2 regions of the Venatorbacter sp. C2-1 genome follow, and region 1 is predicted to be linked to the other one. Evidence: riboswitches for the same ligand, from Rfam matches in the RefSeq annotation. Region 1 holds a riboswitch; the other holds the start of a gene.
The links. Region 1 has a riboswitch for thiamine pyrophosphate ahead of MT343_RS00595 (TonB-dependent receptor). Riboswitches for the same ligand answer to the same signal wherever they lie in the genome.

Region 1 (7,745 bases):
GAAGAGCATGCCGTATTGGTGCTGATTCCCGGCCGGGAACACGGTGAGTACGTGTTGTTCTGTCAGGAAAAAATCAAAGAGCAGGAAATCTGGACCGGCCGCCGTGTCGGCCCGGAAGCAGCACCTGAAGTGCTGGGCTGTGATGATGCTTTCCCGATCAGCGATATCGACGACATCCTGCCCGGCCTGATCGAAGGTAAAGACCGCATCTACGCCAGTCTGGGTGTCAGCCCGAACTTTGATAACCAGCTGATGCAGTGGGTTAACCATATCAAAACTCAGGTGCGTAACGGTGCCACGCCGCCGCACGAGTTCAGTGCGCTGGATCATTTATTACACGATCAGCGTCTGATTAAATCCCCTGCAGAAATTAAGGTTATGCAGAAGGCCGCCGACATCAGCGCCGAAGCGCACACCCGTGCCATGCAGATGGTCAAGCCGGGCATGTTCGAGTTTGAGCTGGAAGCCGAGATTATGCGCACCTTTATGGCCGCGGGCAGCCGCTGGCCGGCGTATCCGTCGATTGTGGGTGCCGGTGATAATGCCTGCATTCTGCATTACACCCACAACAATATGGCGATTAAAGACGGCGACCTGATTCTGATCGATGCCGGTTGTGAGCTGGACTACTACGCCGCCGATATTACCCGCACCTTCCCGGCTAACGGTAAATTCAGCGCCGAGCAGAAGGCGATGTATCAGCTGGTGCTGGATGCGCAGTATGCCGCGATTGAGCAGATCAAAGCCGGTAATCACTGGAATCAGCCGCACGAAGCGGCGGTGCGGGTGCTGGTCGAAGGACTGGTACAGCATGGCCTGCTCAGCGGCGATGTCGACGAGCTGATTGAGAATCAGGAATACCGCCAGTTCTACATGCATAAAACCGGTCACTGGCTGGGCATGGATGTACACGATGTCGGCGAATACCGCATCGGTGGTGAGTGGCGCATTCTCGAAGAAGGCATGGTGATGACCGTTGAGCCGGGGCTGTATATCTCGCCGGACGATGAAACGGTGGACGCCAAATGGCGCGGCATCGGCATCCGCATCGAAGACGATGTGGTGGTGACCAAAAGCGGCTGCAAAGTCCTGACCGCTGCCGTTGTTAAAGAGATTGATGATATTGAAGCCCTGATGGCGGGCTGAGGAACAGCATGAGCAAGCACATCCCGCAGTCTGACATTGTGGTACTGGGCGCCGGCATGGTCGGCGCCAGTCTGGTGCATCTGTTAAAACCGGCGCTGGCGCGCGGGATGAGCCTGACCTTAATCGACCGTCAGGCGCTGAACTGGGATGGTGATATTGCCAGCCGTCCGCCCAGCTTTGATGGCCGGGCAACGGCGTTGTCCTACGGAACACAACAGATTCTCAGTCAGCTGGGTGTGTGGGATCTGATGGCTGGGCGCGCCTGTGCTATCGAGCATATTCAGGTCTCCGATCAGGGCCGCTTTGGCCAGACCCAGCTGCACGCCAGTGAACAGAATACTGAGGCTCTGGGTTATATCGTTGAAAACGCCGTGATTGGTCAGGGCCTTTTAAGTGGACTGGAACAGCCGGGCGTCAGTATTAAAGCCCCGGCCCAGGTGCAGGGCGTACAGATGAACGCTGACGGCGCGCTGCTGACCTTCGATAACGGCGAACAACTGCAGACCAGTCTGCTGGTGCTGGCCGATGGTGCGCGTTCGGCGCTGGCGCAGCAGCTGGGTATTCAGCATGAGCGTCGTTCTTATGGCACCCATGCGCTGGTGACTCAGGTTGAAGTCGACCGTGAGCATAGTCACTGGGCGTATGAGCGCTTCAGTGAAGACGGCCCGATTGCCTTTCTGCCGCTGAATAAAAAAGACTTCGCGGTGGTGTGGACGCTGGCCGACGACCAGATCGAACAGGTCAAAGCCTTACCCGAAGCCGAATTCCTTGCCCGTCTGCAGCAACAGATCGGATATCGTCTGGGACGTTTAATGCGTGTCGGCGAACGCGCCAGCTACCCGCTGGCACTGGTGCAGAGTAAAGAACAGGTGCGGCGCTCGCTGGTATTGCTCGGCAACGCGGCGCACAGTCTGCATCCGGTGGCCGGACAGGGCTTTAACCTCGCACTGCGTGATGCCGCCGTACTGGCCGAATACCTCAACCGCGCCTGGCAGCAGAATCAGCCGCTGGGCGATCTGGCGTTATTACAGGCTTACGAGCAACAGCAGCAGGCTGACCAGCGCAACACCATCATGGCCAGCGATCTGCTGCCACGCCTGTTTGGTTCAAAACTGCCGGGTATGGCGCTGCTGCGCGATGCTGGCCTGCTCGGCATGTCGGCCCTGCCAACTGCGCGCAAACTCTTTACCCGTCATGCCATGGGTTTAGGGCAACGGGCAGCGAAGCTTCCGGCCACGCCGCTTTCAGGAGAATCTGCATGAACTATGACGTAGTGATTGTCGGCGCCGGACTGGTGGGTCAGGCGATTGCCAGCGCGCTGGTGCAGGGTGCACAGCAAAAGCCTTTGCGTATTGCCCTGATTGATCCGGCGTTCCGCACACAGGCTCCGGCCAGTGGCAGCGAACTGGCTGATTATGATCTGCGCGTATCAGCGTTAACCGCCAAAACCCAGGCTTTCTTAACCCGTCTGGGCGCCTGGCAGAAGATTCCGCCGCAGCGTCTCAGTCCTTACACCGGCATGCACGTCTGGGATGCTGAAGGCACAGGTTCTGTGACCTTCGATGCCGCCGATCTGCATGCTCCCTGTCTGGGTCATATTGTCGAAAACCGGCAAACGCTGTGGGCGATCCAGCAGTGCCTGCAGGAAACGCAGGGTGTCGATGTGCTGACGCAGAAAGTTCGCTACCTCGATAATCGTGACGCCGAAGGTTACACCCCGGTGGTTTTGGAAAACGATGACAGGCTGCTGGCCAGACTGGTGATTGGTGCCGATGGTGCGCTGTCACGGGTGCGTCAGTGGGCTGGTCTGCCGACCACCGAGTGGGATTATGGCCATCACGCCATTGTTGCCACAGTACGGCTTGAACACCCGCTGCAGGCGACCGCCTGGCAGCGCTTCCGTCCTGAAGGGCCACTGGCATTGCTGCCGCTGCCGGGTGATGAGCATCTGGCGTCCATCGTCTGGTCAACTTCTCCGGCGGAAGCCGATGCGGTACTGGCGATGGATGAAGCCGGTTTTAACGCTGCGCTGACCCAGGCGTTTGAAGGGCGTTTGGGGCAGGTGCTGGCCAGCTCGGCCAAGGCCCGCTTCCCGCTGCGTCAGCGCCATGCCCGGGATTACTGGTGTGAAGGCGTGGTGCTGGCCGGTGATGCCGCGCATACCATTCACCCGCTGGCCGGACAGGGTGTGAACCTGGGCTTTAAAGATGCTGAAACCCTGGCGGAAGAAATTCTGCGCGCGCACAGCAAAGGGTTGGATCTTGGTGGTGAGCTGGTGCTCAGCCGTTATCAGCGCCGCCGTCAGGCCGACAACCTCAGCACCATGGCGGCGATGGAAGGCTTTAAGCAGCTGTTCGCCGCCGATCAGCCATTGCTGCGTTTATTACGTAACGAAGGGATGCGTCTGTTCGACAAACTGTTGCCGGTTAAACAGCACGTGATGATGAAAGCGATGGGGCTGGATTGATCGAGTTAGCCGGATAAAAAACGAGCCCCAATTGAGGCTCGTTTTCGTTGGTACGTCAGCAGGCAGAATTAACGACCGTACTGCTCACGCAGCGCCTGGATACGACGTTCCAGCGGCGGGTGAGTGGAGAACAGGGCAGACATCTTACCTTCACCACCGATACCAAAGGCCACCAGTTCACCGTTCAGTTCACTTGGCTGATCGTAGGTTTGCTGCAGGGCAGCCAGCGCGCTGATCATCGCGGCCGGGCTGACCAGCTCGGCACCGGCCTGGTCGGCACGGAATTCACGGCGACGGCTGAACCAGGCAACAATGGTCGAAGCCAGAATGCCCAGTACGATCTCGGCGATAAAGGTCGTTACATAGAACGCGATGCCCGGACCGTCTTCATTCTTGAATACCGCACGGTCGACGAAGTTACCGATAATACGGGCGAAGAACATCACAAAGGCGTTCACCACGCCCTGAATCAGGGTCAGGGTAATCATATCGCCGTTGGCAACGTGACCGATTTCGTGGCCCAGTACGGCTTTGATCTGCTCTTTATCCATACGCTGCAGCAGGCCGGTCGATACCGCGACCAGGGCATTGTTACGGTTCCAGCCGGTGGCGAAGGCGTTAGGCGCTGCCGAACCGAAGATACCCACTTCCGGCATACCGATACCGGCTTTGTCAGCCAGTTCTTTAACGGTGCTCAGCAGCCACTGTTCACCGGCATTCTGTGGCTGATCGATGATCTGCACACCCATGCTGCGTTTTGCCATCCACTTGGACAGCAGCAGCGAGATCACCGAGCCGACCATACCGAACACCAGACAGAACACCAGCAGGTTGCCGAGGTTCAGGCCATTGCCGCTGCGTTCCAGATAACTGCCCACGCCGAGCAGTGACAGGGTAACGCTCGCCACCAGTACAACGGCTAAGTTGGTGGCCAGAAACAGAATTATGCGCAACATGTGCGACTCCTTTAAGGGTTGTTCTCAGTTGTCCGCAGGCGCTCAACAGAACAGATTTGAGCACGGATTTATGACAGCAAGAATGGTGATTTTTCCGCAGTTTTCAAGCGGGATTATTGTCAGGAAGGGTAATTATGGCGGCTATTCCTTTGCACTGTTATTAAAAGCACTGCGCTTAAGTGATAGTTGTCTTAATTAATGCTGTGGCTGGCCGATAAATGATCAATCTATTACTCATCATCACGGGTCAGGGATCAGACCATGGCAATTACACCACGCATCAGCGAAGTTGGCAGTTTCCAGTTTATCAGGCCGGGCCGGAACAGCGATGAGCCGCTGACGGATCAGCTGGCGCGTACCCCAGATAGCAGCCTGAAAGCGGCGACAAACAGCCCGTTACAACACTCGTCGTCAGCCGATGATGGAACCTACCGTGAACCGGTCAACCGTACTCTGTGGCAAAGCGATCAGTCCTGGACCCGTTTTGCCGGCTCACTGAACGATACCGAAGTAATTAATGGCGTGAGCCCTGAGGGGCGGGAGCAGCTGGTATCTGCCTCCGACTCTCTGAACATCCCCAAGAATTTTCGTCCCGGAGCTGTGCTGACCGATCTGCTGGAGCGCGGCGTATCACAGTTCAGCAGTACCAGTGGACGTTACGCTTATGCCGACGATGGCGTGCGGTCAGCGCTGACGGAAGTCGGTAGTGTCCGTCTGAAATACGGTTATCAGGAGGAAACATTCAGCCTGAAACTGACCACTCATTCGGGGAAGCAATTAACGCTGAATCTGACTCATCAGAGCGGCTGGGGTCAGAACGACGATGGTCGGGCACTGGAAGTGGATCAGTGGCTGGTGGACTTCAGCCTGGATGAATCGCTGAGCAAGGAAGAGCAGGAAGAAGCGTTGCAGCTGGCCTCATCACTGGATAAGCTGGCGCGGCGTTATCTGGCCAATGGCATGCTGGATCTGGAGAATCTGGGGCTGGATAAACTGCAGCAATTCTCGGCGGTATCACTCGACCTTAAAGGCGCTGGTAGTGAGAGCAGCGATCTGCTGCGCATTGAATACCGCAACGATGATGAGCAGCGCAGCCTGAATGTGCTGCTGCATAAAGACAAACTGAAGCTGGATCTGAGCAAAGCCGGTTGGGCACAGTTGGGCACGGAAGCACAGCGGCAGGACAGCCTGAAAGAATATCTGACGCTGATCGAACAGAGCGGTGAACGCGGCAATGCCGATAAACAGCAGCTGGACTTAATGCTCGATGCCTTCGCCCTGCTGCATAAACCGGAGCAGCATCCGCAGGATCTGGCGCGCGCAGAACAGGAGCAGCCAGCGCAAACGCCAACCGGAATCGACGTGGGTTTTGCCCGCAGCGGACTTACGGCGCTGAGTGGCCTGGCAGATTTCAGCTTTTCATTTCAGGCGCAGGTCAGCAAACCCAACCCTGATGCACAGCGCAATAATGAAAAGATCAGCTTTGGGCTTAATTTCGCGCAGGATACCAGAGGCGAAACCGGTGATGCCGGCAGCCTCGCCGTAGAGCAAACCCAGGCGTATCAGTTTAAGGCCAGCTTTTATGAGCCTTTGCCCTGGCTGGAGCTGGTGGATTTCAGCAAGCAGAACTATCAGTACATTGAGACCGAAGCCCGTGCCACCGAGGTAACCAGCCTGCGCTACGAAGATTTCACCCTGCAGCATGCTTCGCAGCAAAGTCAGAATGAATGGCACGAGCGGCGACGAACCTACGTGCTGGGCAGCCTCGACAGTGATGTCAGTGAAGGCGATAAAAATCAGGACATAACCGACTTTACCGAAGCCGCGATTCTGGCTGAGCGCGAACAGCAACAGCAGTTGCTGGATGATCTGCTCGGCAGCCGCATACCGCAGCCGTGGCAGCGCTGACATCTTCGCGCAGAAGTGGTTACTCCGTATTAGCCCAAAGCCGCCATTGGTTCCCTGGCGTGAATCCCTTATGATGCCCCTGTCCCAGGGGGTGGCCCGATTGTCTGAATCCGGCCTGAGATGCCATAGGTTTACCTGTGTAAACGGCAAACCCCTAGAACCTGATCCGGTTAGTACCGGCGTAGGAATGGGGGTGAGTACGCACTGTTCAGCGCGGCTCGCATCACAACCGGGAGGTTGGCGTTAAACGCAACCGGCCCCTACGCACTACCCGGGTCTTTCTTGTATTTTGAGGAATGACCCTGAATGAAAAAAACACCGCTTTCCCTGTTGGTTTTACTGGCACCACTGACCCCGCTGTCGGCCTTGGAGGCACTGGCGACTGATGACGTTACCCTCAGCACGCAAACCGTGCAGGCCGATTTCCGTAAAACCGATGTGCAGCAGATTCCCGAAGCCGTCACCTTAGTTGGCAGCGAACAGATTGAAGCCCGTTCGGCGCAGCATCTGGAACAGATTTTAAGTTTTGCTCCCAACGTTAATTTCGCCTCGGGAGCATCTCGTGGCCGCTATTACCAGATCCGTGGTATTGGCGAGCGCAGCCAGTTTGTCGATCCGGTGAATCCGTCTGTGGGCCTGGTTATCGACGGTATTGATATGACCGGTTTAGGTGCTGCCGCAACCCTGTTTGATGTGCAGCAGGTGGAAATTCTGCGCGGCCCGCAGGGCACCCGTTTTGGTGCTAACGCACTGGCCGGCATGATCAATATCCGCAGTAATGACCCGACGCAAAACAGCGAAGGTTATATCAGTGCCAAAGCCGGCAATTATGACAGCTACGGATTGGGTGGTGCTGTTTCCGGTAGTCTGACGGATGATCTACAAGGTCGCCTTGCAGTGCATACCTACCAGTCCGATGGCTACATGGATAACACTTATCTTAAGCGCGATGATACGAATAATGTCGATGAAGTTATTGCCCGGGGTAAGCTGGCATTCGAACTGAGTGATGATACTACGTTGGGAATGACCTATCTCTATGCGGATATCGATAACGGGTATGACGCTTTCAGTCTTGATAATACCCGCACAACTTATTCTGATGATCCGGGTGTTGATACTCAGGATACCAATGCTCTGGCGTTGTCTCTCGACAGTCGAATCAGCAGTGCCTTAACACTGCAATCTGAGCTGACCTATAGCCAATCTGATGTTGAATATTCGTATGATGAAGACTGGTCCTATGTGGGTATTGCTCCCGGCTGGGA
Region 2 (7,745 bases), 1.8 Mb from region 1:
GAAATCGTTCAGCGCTGTTGAAAAATAAAAGCGCGTGCCAAAGCTGCGGGCGGCCTGATGCAGAGCCGGTAATAACGCACGGTTATCGACCCAGGCTTCGTGGCGCAGCCAGAAACCTTCGGCCAGTTGCGGATTCAGCGCTGGCTCAAGATCCTGCAACCGTGCCTGATTGAGACGCTGAATGGCGGCTTCGTTTTCACGCCCGTCATCGGCGGGATTCCATAAACCGCCCTGACGCAGATCCTGAGCAAACTGCGCAAGCTCGGCCTGATCCGCCGGATGGGCCACCACCAGACTGCCGCTCTGGCCATAATGCACGGCAATGCCACTGTCGGCGTGCAGCTCCGGTAATAACTGCGGCCACAGTTGTAACGACTGCAGGCCCAGCGCAAAGACATCCGGATGCGCCAGTGAGCGCTCGCTGTAAGGCGCGACCATTGCCGCGGCGGTGTGCGCCGCACTGGCGGGCTGATCTTCGGCGGCAGCTTCGTACACCTCCACCTGAAAGCCCTGACGGGCCAGACGCCACGCCAGCAAGCTGCCCATCAGGCCCGCGCCGGCAATACAAACCCGACGCTGCTCGCTCATGATTCAGCCTCCTGATACAGCGCACTGCCGCTGGCGCGGAATTCTGCGGCTTTTTCAGCCATACCCTGCTGCGCTTCTTCGCTCTGCAGCACGCCTTCGCTTTGCTGTGCATCTTCCGCCTCCTGGGCCGAAGCAAAATCGCGCACTTCCTGCGAGATTTTCATCGAGCAGAATTTTGGCCCGCACATAGAACAGAAATGCGCCAGCTTATGGCCTTCTTTCGGCAGGGTTTCGTCGTGGTAACTGCGCGCCGTATCAGGATCAAGGGCAAGGTTGAACTGATCCTGCCAGCGGAATTCAAAACGCGCCTTCGACATCGCATCATCGTGCAGCTGTGCGCCCGGATGGCCCTTGGCTAAGTCAGCCGCATGAGCAGCAATTTTGTAGGTAATTAAGCCCTGTTTAACATCCTCTTTATTGGGCAGGCCCAGATGCTCTTTCGGCGTGACGTAACACAGCATGGCACAGCCATACCAGCCAATTAATGCCGCGCCGATGCCAGAGGTTATATGGTCGTAGCCCGGTGCAATATCGGTGGTCAGCGGCCCTAAGGTATAAAACGGCGCTTCGTCACAATGCTCGAGCTGCATCTCCATATTTTCTTTAATTAAATGCATTGGCACATGGCCAGGACCTTCAATAAAGGTCTGCACATCGTGCTTCCAGGCGATTTTTGTTAATTCACCCAGGGTTTTTAATTCGGCAAACTGCGCTTCGTCATTGGCATCGGCAATGGAGCCGGGGCGCAGACCATCGCCGAGGGAGAAGCAGACATCGTAGGCTTTCATAATGTCGCAGATGTCTTCGAAATGGGTATAGAGGAAACTCTCTTTATGATGCGCCAGACACCATTTCGCCATAATCGAACCACCACGGCTGACAATACCCGTCACCCGTTTGGCGGTCAGCGGCACATGCGCCAGACGCACACCGGCATGAATGGTGAAATAATCCACGCCCTGCTCGGCCTGCTCAATTAAGGTATCGCGGAATAATTCCCAGGTCAGGTCTTCGGCCACGCCGTTGCATTTTTCCAGCGCCTGATACAAAGGCACGGTACCAATAGGCACCGGTGAATTACGGATAATCCATTCGCGGGTTTCGTGAATATGGTCGCCGGTGGATAAATCCATCACGGTATCGGCACCCCAGCGGGTGGCCCAGACCATTTTTTCCACTTCCTCCTCAATGGAAGACGTCACCGCCGAATTACCGATATTGGCATTGACCTTGGTGCGGAAATTACGGCCGATAATCATCGGCTCGGTTTCCGGGTGGTTAATATTATTGGGAATAACCGCCCGGCCACGGGCAATTTCTGAGCGGACAAATTCCGGGGTAATTTCCGCCGGAATCGACGCGCCGAAACTCATGCCCGGATGCTGGCTTTTTTGTGCCTCATCCAGCTGTGCCCGGCTTAATGCCAGATTTTCGCGGATGGCCACGTATTCCATTTCCGGGGTAATAATGCCCTGACGCGCATAATGCAGCTGGGTGACATTTTTGCCCGCTAATGCCCGGCGCGGACGACGCTTAAGTTCAAAACGCAGTTTTTCCAGCGTCAGGTTCATATCGCGGATACGCGCATATTCGGAGCTGAAACCGGTAAGCTCCTCAGTATCGGCCCGTTCATTAATCCAGTTCTGACGCAGCGGTTGCAGCCCCTTGCGCACATCAATACTCACGGCCGGGTCGGTGTAAGGGCCGGAGGTATCGTATACCCGCACCGGCGCATTGGCTTCGGTTTTACCGTTAGCCAGCTGTGTATCGGACAGCGCAATTTCGCGCAGCGCGACCTGTAAATCGGCACGACTGCCCTGCACATAGAATTTGCTGGACGCAGGAAATGGCTGCAGAGAGAGTTCGTCAACACGCATCTGTTCGCTTAACGATGTATGCGCTGAATTGTTTTTGCCCATGCTCAATACCTTTTTAGCCGTCGCAGACGACGGAAGAAAAATAACGGCAGGCAGCGAAGAAAAGAAAAAGATGATCACAGGCAGCAGCAAAATACTGACAACCCGCACCGTAAACGGTGACTGACCGGGGTTTAAGAAATCGGCGACAGCCGCGAAAAACCCGCTTTTCTGTTCCCTACGCTGGCACTAACCAGATCAGGTTCAACGGGATCCGCAAACACATTGCGATCTCAACCTCTTTGATGTTTCAGCACGCTGAACATCCTGAGGCACCCCGACAGAATCGGCACAGAGTGTACGGCAGAGAAGACTACGCGGACAAGACACCCGGCGGGTTATTTATGCAAAACATCCACGCCGGGCAGTCATCAACGGCGGTCAGAAATGCCACCGTAAGAGAAACAGCCGGACATTAACGCGCCAGCAGAAAATGTGCGCGGGCCGTGGCAATCGGACTGGTGCGCTCGGTCTGCCAGGCGGTAATGGCGACGTTGGCGACGCGCGAGCCCTGACGCCAGACCTGACATTCAGCAAAGGTATCCTGATGACGCCCGGCACGCAGATAATCGAGGGAGAAATCGATCATTTTCGGTAAGGCGGCGGTATCCATGGTCATCATCAGATGCAGTGACGCCGCCAGCTCCATAAAGCCGCCGATTACGCCGCCATGAATGGCCGGTAAAATCGGATTGCCGATATTGTCTTCGTTGGCCGGCAGATGAAACAGCACATCCTGACCAAAACGCTGAAATTTCAGGCCAATTAAATTGGCATAGGGAATACCATCCACCAGCGGCTGGAAATTACCGCTCTGCTGCGCCTGTTGCAGCACGGTTTCAAAACTCATTGTCCAGCTCCTGCAGCCGTTACATCATCGCCCTGCTCGATACGGGCACGGAATTCCGGTGGGGTCATATTTTCGCCGATACGCATAAAGGTGGCAGCACATTTGGCCACCAGATCGCGTTCCTCGCCCTGAAACACTTCGCACTCGGTAAACACCACTGAGCTGGCCACGCGCGTTACCCGTGCTTCGGCAAACAGATCGCGGTTTGGTGTTGCCGCTTTCATATAATCCATGCGCAGATCCAGCGTTGGGCACAGCTCAAAGCCCGGCAGGGAGGAAAACACCGCCGTACCACAGGCGGTATCCATCAGCGTGGTCAGGCTGCCGCCATGCACAGTGCCGGTGACCGGGTTGCCTACAATCTGTTCGCTGTATGGCAGGCGCATAACCAGTACATTGTCCTGCGCGCTTTCAACCGTCAGCCCCAAAACCTGACAGTGACGCAGGGTGGCAACGAAACGCTCGGCCCGTGTTTTAACCGATAAGCTCATAAGATCTCCGCTGAGGGTGATTGTGACAGCCAGACAGGCACAGCACGACTGTGTGAATTCTATCAGGAAATGGCCTGACCGGCGCAAAGGGCGCCCGTTATACCGGAAAGCTGAATTTTGGCAATGATCGCTTCGCCCGGTGTCGTTAACAGAATTGCTCACAACAAACATAAGAACTGAACGTTTTTCTCACCACTCTATAAGACAAACAAGCACCCTGTGCTATGGTTTGACGCCTGAGAAATATCCCCGACACACACCCGGATCAGCCCTTAAAAGGGATCTGCCCCTTAAAGAGAAATGCTATGAATTTTGACGATTACCTGCAGCAGGTTAATCAGCAGGATACGCTGGAAATCCATCCCAGCTGGGGTCAGGGCCGCACCACCTTTGGCGGCCTGTCAGCAGCATTAATCCTGCACCGCATAGAACAGGGTCTGGACGACGGCCAGATGCTGCGTTCACTGAATGTCAGTTTTTGCGGCCCGCTCAATACCGCTGAACCTTTCACCCTCAGCAGCCAAAGCATCCGCGTTGGTAAATCCGTTGCTCACTATCAGGGCCAGACCGTGCAGCAGGATCAGGTTACTACGCTGGTTAATGCCTGTTTCGGCCGTGAGCGGGAATCGGATATCGAGGTTAAGCTGCCACCTGTCAGCTGTGGCACGCCGGGATCAGGTCAGGCCATGCCCTTTATCAAAGGCATAACTCCGGAGTTTACCCAGCATATTAACTTCACCTACGTGGAAGGCGGCCTGCCCTTCACCAACAGCAAACACAATGTTATCCGTGGCTGGATGCGCTTTAACGATGGCGAACGCGCGCTGAGCAATGCCCATCTGGTCGCCCTGATCGATGCCTGGCCGCCAACGCTGCTGCAAAAACTGAAAAGCCCCGCTCCCTGTGCCAGCGTGACCTGGAGCATCGAGATGGTGACGCCGTTAAGCCAGCTGCCACAGTTACCGGACGGCAGCGACTGGCTCTGGTACGAGGCGGATATCCGCCAGGCTCACGATGGTTATGGCCATACTGAGGCCCGGATTTACACTGCCGATGGTGTATTGCTGGCACTCAGCCGTCAGCTGGTGGTGGTTTACGATAAACGCTGAGGCCGTTCTTACTGTAGCCTGATACCTTCGTCTGACTATCAGGCTGCAACAGCAGTTTCTTCCCTCTATTCCTTCCGATTAGTTGCTCAATAAGCAGCGGGCAACTATTACTTAGTCATCAATTTCTCTGCCGATGACAGCTATGGCTACCAACGTTCTGATCTGCGATGACTCAAGTTTTGCCCGTAAACAAATGGCACGGGCGATCCCCAAAGAATGGGAAGTGGACATTCATTTTGCCGGTGATGGCGTGGAAGGCGTACAGGCCATCCGCGAAGGAAAAGGTGAAGTGGTTTTTCTCGACCTGACCATGCCCAATATGGATGGCTACGGCGTACTGGAAACCATCCGCAAAGAAGATCTGCCCGCCATGGTGATTGTGGTATCCGGCGATATTCAGCCCGATGCTCAGGACAGAGTCAAAAAACTCGGCGCAATGGCTTTTATCAAGAAGCCGATTGATGCCGATAAAGCCCGCGAAGTGCTGACCGAATATGGCATTCTGACAGGGGCCTGATATGAGCGTCACATCTACCGCAGTATCTCTGAACGAAGACCAGCGCGACTGTTATCAGGAGTTGACTAACGTCGCCATGGGCCAGGCCGCCGACCGTTTGGCACGACTGCTGGATGTCTATGTGGTGCTGCCGATTCCCAAAGTAAACCTGATTGAATCCAGTGATCTGCATATGGCGATTCAGGATGCCGAAACCGATTCGGCTATGTCGGCGGTATGCCAGGGATTTATTGGTTCAGGTATTGCCGGTGAAGCACTGCTGTTATTTAACGACACCAGCTTCTCAGATCTGGCCGCACTGATGAATTATGGTGGCGAACTCGACCGCTATGGCGAGCTGGAATTATTAATGGACGTCAGCTCACTGTTAATCGGTGCCTGTATTCAGGGTATTGGTGAGCAGCTGGAGATTCACTTTAATCAGGGCCACCCGGTGGTGCTTGGCCAGCATTGTAAAGTCGACGATATTTTAAAAAGTGGCAATCATCAGTGGACCAAAACCCTGGCGATTGAAATCCACTACACCATCGAACATGTGAATATCGATTGCGACCTGCTGCTGCTGTTTACCGAAGACTCGGTCGCGAAACTGAACAACAAAATTAATTATCTGCTGGATTAACGTATGACGGATTCAAACATTGAATTTGGTGACATCCACTGGCTGATGGATATTCTGCAGAATATCGACGTCGGTCTGGTGGTACTCGACCGCCAGTACAATATCCAGCTGTGGAATGGCTTTATGGAAAGCCACAGTGGCATAAGCCCGCAAAAAGCCAAGGGCGAAAACCTGTTCGAGCTTTTTAACGAAATTCCCAAAGACTGGTTTATGAAAAAAGCGGAGCCGGTTTATCAGCTGAAAACCCGCACCTTTACCATCTGGGAGCAACGTCCGTATTTATTCCGCTTTAAAAATTACCGACCCATTACCGGCCGTGCGTCGGTGATGTATCAGAACACCAGCATTATTCCGCTGGAGTCGATTAACCGCAGCGTTGATCATATCTGCGTGATTATTTATGACGTGACCGACATTGCCGTGAGCCGCGAAGACGTACAGTCTGCGCATCAGACCCTGAATGAACTGAACCGCACAGACCAGCTGACCGAGCTGTCCAGTCGCGGTTACTGGCTGAAAGATATAGAGCGTGAATTTCTGCGCTGCCAGCGTTCGGTATTACCAAGCACCCTGGTCATGTTTGATCTGGACGATTTCCGTACCATTAATGGCCGCTATGGTCACCAGGCCGGTGACGAGGTACTGCGCTCGGTATCAGAGGGCATACGTCAGACACTGCGTCAGACCGATCACGTCTGCCGTTTCGGCGGTGAAGTATTCGCTGCTCTGCTGGTCGATACCGATGAAGAAGAGGCCGTGGTCTTTGCCGAGCGTATCCGCAAAATGATCGAACGCATGGAAGTCAGGCATGATCAGCAAAGCATCCATGCCACCGCCAGCCTGGGTATTGCCCGTTATCAGAAAGGCTTCGCCAGTGCTCAGGACTGGCTGCAGGCCGCCGACAAAGCGCTGTATCACGCCAAAGAAAGTGGTCGTAACAAAACCACGGTCTATCAGCCCAAAGCACACTAAGCCGGCAGCCTGAACCTGCATGACATATATGCTCAACAAACCTTGCCATTCCTGATCAATAACAACAAAATCACATCCGGCCACTCCGGCCGGATACTGTGAGTTACAGGCATGTCGAGTCACTGGATACCCCGCCCTTTTATTGATGCGCCACTGCGCGGCGCTGCCGGTCTCGGTCTGGACCCCGAACAATTGTGGGCCGCTGCCGGGCTGGACGCTGCCATTCTGGCCGATCCTGAGGGGCAGATTAATGCCAATGACTATGCCAGCCTGATGGCAACCCTGTGGGCCCACAGTGATGATGAATTTATGGGGCTGGCGAAAGTACGCAGCCATTCCGGCACCTTTGCCATGATGTGCAAGGCCATCATCAGCTGTTCATCGCTGGAACATGCCCTGCATCGTGCCAGGCGCTTTTACGCATTGTTTGACGGTGCCCCCAATATCCGTGTTATTCGCGGTCCGCAGCTATCGCGGCTGCAAATTGAACACGACCCGGCTGCAGACCCCGATCACTTTCTCAGCGAATCCCTGCTGGCTATCTGGCACCGGCTGAGCAGCTGGCTGGTTGGCCAGGGTATTCCCCTGTTATCGGTGGGCTGCTGTTATCCGCCACCGGTGCATGCTGCGCTGTATCAGAACCTGTTTGCCACACCGGTTAAATTCAACGAAGACAGCAC

Region 2: another riboswitch for thiamine pyrophosphate. It lies ahead of thiC (phosphomethylpyrimidine synthase ThiC); the one in region 1 lies ahead of MT343_RS00595 (TonB-dependent receptor).

Annotation. Positions count from the first base shown of each region.
Region 1 is NZ_CP094879.1:132,418-140,162, forward strand. Features, by position in the region: gene pepP (Xaa-Pro aminopeptidase) at 1-1,146, shown strand, start outside; gene ubiH (2-octaprenyl-6-methoxyphenyl hydroxylase) at 1,155-2,408, shown strand; gene MT343_RS00580 (UbiH/UbiF/VisC/COQ6 family ubiquinone biosynthesis hydroxylase) at 2,405-3,613, shown strand; gene htpX (protease HtpX) at 3,682-4,569, opposite strand; gene MT343_RS00590 (hypothetical protein) at 4,831-6,477, shown strand; TPP riboswitch at 6,555-6,682, shown strand; gene MT343_RS00595 (TonB-dependent receptor) at 6,784-7,745, shown strand, end outside.
Region 2 is NZ_CP094879.1:2,609,361-2,617,105, forward strand. Features, by position in the region: gene MT343_RS11585 (FAD-dependent oxidoreductase) at 1-588, opposite strand, end outside; gene thiC (phosphomethylpyrimidine synthase ThiC) at 585-2,507, opposite strand; TPP riboswitch at 2,663-2,794, opposite strand; gene MT343_RS11595 (PaaI family thioesterase) at 2,920-3,354, opposite strand; gene MT343_RS11600 (PaaI family thioesterase) at 3,351-3,845, opposite strand; gene MT343_RS11605 (acyl-CoA thioesterase) at 4,151-4,954, shown strand; gene MT343_RS11610 (response regulator) at 5,097-5,471, shown strand; gene MT343_RS11615 (histidine kinase) at 5,473-6,093, shown strand; gene MT343_RS11620 (GGDEF domain-containing protein) at 6,097-7,065, shown strand; gene MT343_RS11625 (AraC family transcriptional regulator) at 7,177-7,745, shown strand, end outside.